DNA from 2 places in the Actinospica acidiphila genome. Region 2 is predicted to be linked to the other one. Evidence: riboswitches for the same ligand, from Rfam matches in the RefSeq annotation. Region 2 holds a riboswitch; the other holds the start of a gene.
What was found. A riboswitch is a leader RNA that binds a small molecule or an ion and turns the genes downstream of it on or off. The one in region 2 is predicted to bind S-adenosylmethionine.
Positions count from the first base shown of each region.

Region 1: linked by a shared signal. The riboswitch ahead of HXP48_RS24635 (aminotransferase class V-fold PLP-dependent enzyme) and the one ahead of thrC (threonine synthase) in region 2 are both predicted to bind S-adenosylmethionine.

Region 1 is NZ_JABZEM010000002.1:5,505,407-5,508,804, forward strand. It holds gene trpD (anthranilate phosphoribosyltransferase) at 1-860, shown strand, start outside; SAM riboswitch class IV at 933-1,049, shown strand; gene HXP48_RS24635 (aminotransferase class V-fold PLP-dependent enzyme) at 1,221-2,621, shown strand; gene HXP48_RS24640 (Lrp/AsnC family transcriptional regulator) at 2,649-2,930, opposite strand; gene HXP48_RS24645 (rhomboid family intramembrane serine protease) at 2,927-3,398, opposite strand, start outside.
Region 2 is NZ_JABZEM010000002.1:4,111,373-4,114,770, forward strand. It holds gene HXP48_RS18445 (alpha,alpha-trehalose-phosphate synthase (UDP-forming)) at 1-187, opposite strand, end outside; gene HXP48_RS18450 (glucosyl-3-phosphoglycerate synthase) at 260-1,228, opposite strand; SAM riboswitch class I at 1,368-1,515, shown strand; gene thrC (threonine synthase) at 1,533-2,822, shown strand; gene HXP48_RS18460 (ubiquitin-like small modifier protein 1) at 2,856-3,131, shown strand.

The DNA of each region.
Region 1 (3,398 bases), 1.4 Mb from region 2:
TCACCGGCTGCGTGCGGGCGCTCTACGACCATGCCAACGTCATCGAGGTGCCCGGCGCGACCGTCGACATCGTCGGCACCGGCGGCGACGGCGCCAAGACGGTGAACATCTCCACCATGTCCTCGATCGTCGTCGCCGGCACCGGCGCGAAGGTCGTCAAGCACGGCAACCGCGCCGCGTCCTCCGCCTCCGGCGCCTCCGACGTGCTGGAGAAGCTGGGCGTCAACCTCGAACTGACCCCGCGCCGGGTCGCCGAGGTCGCCGAGGAGGCCGGCATCACCTTCTGCTTCGCGGTGAGGTTCCACCCGGCGCTGCGTCATGTGGCCGCCGCGCGCGGCCAGCTCGGCGTCCGCACCGTGTTCAACTTCCTCGGCCCGCTCGCCAACCCGGCGAAGGTCAAGGCGCAGGCCGTCGGCGTCGCCGACGCCCGGATGGCGCCCATCATGGCCGGGGTGTTCGCCGGTCGCGGCAACTCCACCCTGGTGTTCCGCGGCGACGACGGCCTCGACGAGCTGACCACCACCGGCACCTCCAAGGTGTGGGTGGTCCGCGACGGCGCGGTGACCGAGGAGACCTTCGACCCGCGCGACGTCGGCATCGACCTGGTCCCGGTGGAGGCGCTGCGCGGCGCCGACGCCTCCTACAACGCCGAAGTGGCCCGCCGGCTGCTGGACGGCGAGCGCGGCCCCGTGCGGGACGCGGTGCTGCTGAACTCGGCGGCGGCCCTGGTGGCCCTGGAGCCCGGCAGCGGCACGCTCACGGAGCAGATCCGCGCCGGGATGGAGAAGGCCGCCGAGTCCGTCGACTCCGGCGCCGCGCGGCGCGTCCTCGAACGCTGGGTCGCCGTCAGCAACGCGTAGGCCCCGCACGGCCGTCCCGCGATCCGGATACGGGTTGCGGGACGGCCGTCGCCTCGCGTACGTTCCCTCTCAGGTCATGAGTGACAGCCATCAGGCCCCGGCCGGCTGTCCGGCAACCCTCCGTCCGTGGCGGGGTGCCCCGGGTGAAGACCAGGCCGTGAGCAGCAGGGCTCACGGCAAGCGCGGACCCCTCGCACACCAGGGGTCCTGGTCGTCGAGGAGTCTTCCGTGAGCAAGCGAATGCGTTAGGGCGTCGAGCCCCGCCTCCGCACACCCTCGTCACTTTCCTCTCCGCGCTGGAGCGACGCGTCACGCCGTCCGCTCGCGCGAGGATCCGCCCTGCCCTCCGGGAGTTCCGTCATGCCTGCTGCCGCCACCGCCACCGCCGTACCCGCTGCCGCCGCCGAGCCGTCCGTCCCCACCCCGCTGCCCGTCCTCGGCCGGGACGTCGCCGTGCCCCTCGTCACCGGCGGCGAGGTCACCTACGCCGCTCTCGACTACGCCGCCAGCGCCCCCGCCCTCCAGCGCGTCTGGGACGACGTGGCCGCCTACGCCCCCTACTACGGCAGCGTCCACCGCGGCGCCGGCTACCTCTCCCAGCTCTCCACCGACCTCTTCGAGAACGCCCGCCGTACCGTCGCCGGGTTCCTCGACTGCCGCGCCGACGACCAGCTGGTGTTCACCCGCTCCACCACCGACTCCCTCAACCTGCTCGCCGCCGTCCTGCCCGACGGCTGCGAGGTCTTCGTCTTCGAGACCGAGCACCACGCGGCGCTGCTGCCCTGGCAGCGGGCGGGCCGGGTGACCGTCCTCGACGCCCCCGACAGCCCCGCGCGGGCCGTCGCGTCCCTGGAGCGCGCCCTCGCCGACCGTGACCCCCACGGGCCGGCCCTGGTCTGTGTCACCGGCGCCTCCAACGTCACCGGCGAGCTGTGGCCGGTCCGCGAACTCGCCGCCGCCGCCCACGCGCACGGCGCCAGGATCGTGCTGGACGCCGCCCAGCTCGCCCCGCACCGCGCGGTGTCCGTGCGCGAGCTGGACGTGGACTGGGTCGCCTTCTCCGGGCACAAGCTGTACGCGCCCTTCGGATCCGGGGTCCTGGCCGGCCGCGCCGACTGGCTGCGCGAGGCCGGGCCGTACCTCGCCGGCGGCGGCGCCAGCCGCACGGTCACCCGGCGCGCGGACGGGGGAGTGGACGTGGAATGGCACGAGACCGCCGCCCGCCACGAGGCCGGCTCGCCCAACGTCATCGGCGCCTACGCCATCGCCTCCGCCTGCAAGGCGCTCACCGAGGCGGGGTTCGAGGCGCTGGCCGCACGGGAGGACGCGCTGGTGCGCGCGGTGCGGGAAGGGCTGGCGGACGTGCCCGAGGTGCGTTTCCTGTCCCTGTTCGGCGACGACGCGCCCCGGGTCGGGGTGCTGTCCTTCGTGGTCGACGGCTGGAACAGCTCCCACTTCGCGGCGGCGCTGTCCGCGGAGTACGGCATCGGCGTACGCGACGGCCTGTTCTGCGCGCACCCGCTGGTGCGGAGGCTGCTCGGCGGCGACACGGGCGGTGCGGGGGAGTGCGGGGCGCCGGAGGCGGGGGCGCTGAACGCGATCCGGGTCAGCTTCGGGGCCGGCACGCCGGAGGAGCACGTCGCACGGTTCGTGCGGGCGGTGCGGGAACTCGTGCGGGACGGGGCACGGTGGACGTACCGCACGGTGGAGGGGCGGTGCGTGCCGGACCCGTCGGCCACGGACGGCCCCTCCGGCGCCTGAGGAGCGGAGCCGGGGAGCCCCGGGGGGTCAGCTGTCCAGCCCGATGGCGAAGGCGGCCTCGAGGTCGTGCTGGGAGTACGTCCGGAACGCCACGTGCGTGTCCGTGCCCTCCACCCCCGGGATCTTGCTGATGCTGCCGGGGATGACCTCGGCGAGGTCCTCGTGCTCCCGCACCCGCACCATGGCGATCAGGTCGTACGTGCCGGTGACGGAGAAGACCTCGCTGACGCTGTCCAGCGCGGCGATCTGTTCCGCGATCTCGGGGATCCGGTCCACGCTGGTCTTGATGAGGACGATCGCGGTGATCACGGCTGGTTCTCTCCCTCGGGGGCCGGAGCAGGGGCGGACTTCACTGTAGTCGCCCCGCCGCGCCACACCCACGCGCAGCCGAAGCCCAGCGCGAAGCCCACCAGGTGCGCCAGATGGGCCACCCCGGGGCCGCCCTCCGGCGTCCGCCCGGCCGCCGCCCACTGCAGCGCCGCCCAGAACGGCAGCACCGCCCACGCGGGCAGCCGTACCGGCACGAAGAAGGCGAACGGCAGGAGACTGGTGACCCGCCCGCGGGGGAACAGGAAGAGGAACGCCCCGAGCAGCGCCGAGATCGCCCCCGAGGCCCCGACCAGGGAGCGCTCGGAGCCGGCGTTGGCGGCCGCGTACCCCAGCAGGGCGAGGTAGCCGCAGCCGGCGTAGCAGAGGGCGAACCGCACCCGGCCCATCCGTGCCTCGGTCAGCGGCCCGAACACGTGGAGGAACAGCATGTTGCCCAGCAGGTGCACC
Region 2 (3,398 bases):
GGTCGCCGTCGGACAGTGCCGAGCACACCCACAGGGCGCCCGACTCGGGGCCGATGGCCGAGAGGCCGGAGACCAGTCCCCCGCCGCCCCGCCTGCTCCTCAGCGAACCGTCGTCCGCCACCGCGTACGACACCGGCCCCCGATTGGAGGCGACCAGCACCTGAGCTGCACCGAAGCTTGAAGCCATACGCCTCAACCTAGCCCGGCCCCCCGGGCCTCAAACGTGCCGGTGCGTCACACCGGTCGGTGACGGACGGGGTCAGGCCACCTTGCGGGACTGGTACTCCGCGACGTCCCGCATCGGCGGCCGCTCCTCGGTGTCCACCGAGTACGTGCGGGGCTCGAAGGCGTCCCCGGCGCGCTCGAACTGGGTCAGCGACGGTCGGAGCAGATGCGCGCGGGCCAGCCGCAGCTGCGCGGTGCGGTAGATCGCGGCGGCCATCCGGCCGAGCGCCTGCCCGTCCTGGTGCCGGTGCTTGCGCACGCCCACGTCCACCTGGGCCAGCGCGTCCAGGCCCACCAGGTGCAGGGCGTCGACCAGCATGCCCAGCTCGACGCCGTAGCCGACGGGGAACGGGAGCTGTTCGAGCAGGCCGCGGCGGGCCGCGTACTCGCCGCCCAGCGGCTGGACGAAACCGGCGAGCTGCGGCCAGTGCATGTTGAGCAGCGGGCGGGCCATCAGCTCGGTGACGCGGCCGCCCTGCCCGGCGCCCGCGCCGGTGATGCTCCCGTCGGCCGTCGTCATCGGCCGGTCGTACATGGCCTTGACCAGCTGGAGGCCGGGGTCGGTGAGCAGCGGGCCGACGATGCCGGTGACGAAGTCCGACGAGAACTCCCGCAGGTCCGCGTCGACGAAGCACACGATGTCACCGCGCGTGACCAGCAGCGACCGCCACAGCACCTCGCCCTTGCCGGGCACGGCAGGCAGGCGGGGCAGGATGGCGTCCCGGTGGACGACGGTCGCGCCGGCCGCCGCGGCCACCTCGGAGGTGCGGTCGGTGGAACCGGAGTCGATCACCACGACCTCGTCGACCAGGGGCACCTGGAGCACCAGGTCGTGCCGGATGACGGAGACGATGTCGCCGACCGTGGCCTCCTCGTTCAGCGCGGGCAGCACCACGCTCACCGTCTGTCCCGAGGAGCGTTTCGCCGCCAGGATCCGGTGCAGCGGACGGTCGGAAACCGACCAGGAGCGCTCGATCAGCCAGCGCTCGACTTCTTCCAGCACGGCGGACTCCTCACTGGCCGGGGGCGGTCCATCTCGGTGTGCGGACGGCTCTCTCCGCCGTCCGGGCCTTCGGTTACAGTCTTGAACAGCGCCGACGGACCCCGCATCCCGGGGGGTGTCGGGGCGGACAACTGAACACCGCTCATCCAGAGGGGCAGAGGGACACGGCCCGATGAAGCCCCGGCAACCCTCCAGTCGGTACTTGTCACGCGGACGTGGCGAGGCTCCCGGCTAGGGAAGGTGCCAAATCCGTCTCACGGCGAAGTGCGTCGTGAGGAAGATGAGGAGAAAGGGCCTCGCCTCCATGGCTGTGCAGACTTTTGCAAGCACCACCGACTCCGCGAACACCGTCGACCTCGGCCCCGCCGCCGCGCTGTCCTGCCGCGAGTGCGGCCACCGCGTGCCCCTCGGTCCGGTCTTCGCCTGCGAGGAGTGTTTCGGCCCGCTGGAGATCGCCTACGACTTCTCCGGGTACGACACCGAAGAGCTCCGCAAGCGCATCGAGGCGGGTCCCGCGAACATCTGGCGCTACGCGCCGCTGCTGCCCGTCCCCGCGGACGTGGCGACCAAGCCCAACCTGAACCCCGGCTGGACCAAGCTCGTCCAGGCCGACAACCTCGCCCGCGAACTGGGCGTCACCGGCGGCCTCTACGTCAAGGACGACTCCGGCAACCCCACGCACTCCTTCAAGGACCGGGTCGTCGCCCAGGCCCTGGAGGCCGCGCGCGCCTTCGGCTTCACCACCCTGTCCTGCTCCTCCACCGGCAACCTGGCCGGCGCGGTCGGCGCCGCCGCCGCCCGGGCCGGCTTCCGCTCCTGCGTGTTCATCCCGCACGACCTGGAACAGGGCAAGATCGTCATGGCCGCCGTCTACGGCGGCGAGCTCGTCGGCATCGAGGGCAACTACGACGACGTGAACCGTTTCTGCTCCGAGCTGATCGGCGACCCGACCGGCGAGGGCTGGGGCTTCGTCAACGTCAACCTGCGGCCGTACTACGCCGAGGGCTCCAAGACCCTCGCGTACGAGGTCTGCGAGCAGCTGGGCTGGCGGCTCCCGGACCAGATCGTGGTCCCGATCGCGTCCGGCTCGCAGCTGACGAAGATCGACAAGGGTCTGCAGGAGCTGATCAAGCTCGGGCTCGTCGAGGACAAGCCGTACAAGATCTTCGGCGCCCAGGCGGCGGGCTGCTCGCCGGTCTCCACCGCGTACAAGGCCGGGCACGACGTGGTCCGCCCGCAGAAGCCGGACACCATCGCCAAGTCCCTGGCCATCGGCAACCCGGCGGACGGGCCGTACGTGCTCGACATCGCCCGGCGCACCGGCGGCGCGGTGGAGGACGTCACGGACGCGCAGGTGGTCGAGGCGATCAAGCTGCTGGCGCGGACCGAGGGCATCTTCGCGGAGACCGCGGGCGGGGTCACGGTCGGCGTGACGAAGAAGCTGATCGAGGACGGGGTGCTGGATCCGTCCCTCACCACGGTGGTGCTGAACACCGGGGACGGGCTCAAGACGCTGGACGCGGTGGCGGGGACGGGGCTCACGGCGACGATTCGTCCCAGTCTTGAGTCGTTCCGTGAGGCCGGGCTCGTCTGAGCCGCTTCGCCATTTCCTGACCGGAGGTTCAAAGTGAGCGTTACCGTTCGTATCCCTACCATTCTGCGCACCTACACCGGGGGCAAGGCCGAGGTCGCCGCCGAGGGGGCCACCCTCGGGGAGGTCATCCAGGACCTCGAGAAGAACCACACCGGCATCGCCGCGCGGGTCCTGGACGACCAGGGCAAGCTGCGCCGGTTCGTGAACGTGTACGTCAACGACGACGACGTGCGCTTCGAGCAGGGGCTGGAGACGGCCACCCCGGAGGGTGCCGGCGTCTCGATCATTCCGGCGGTCGCCGGAGGCTGATCATTACCTTCGGTAATGACCGTTACCGAGCGTTCAGGACTTTGCCCCCTCCGTGAGAGATCCGGAGGGGGCAATTCCATGAGGTTGAGCGCGGTAGAGTTGGGGAACGCGCTCCCGATCCATTGATCGAGAACCCTGAATTCCTGCCGCGGACCCGACTGGATGTAGCCAAAGTGCGGGCTCCTTTCGCGGCTTTTGTCTCCTTTGCCCGGCCCGACTTGCCCTGAATTCTGGCGAATTCTTGCCACATTCCGGACCGGTAGCGTC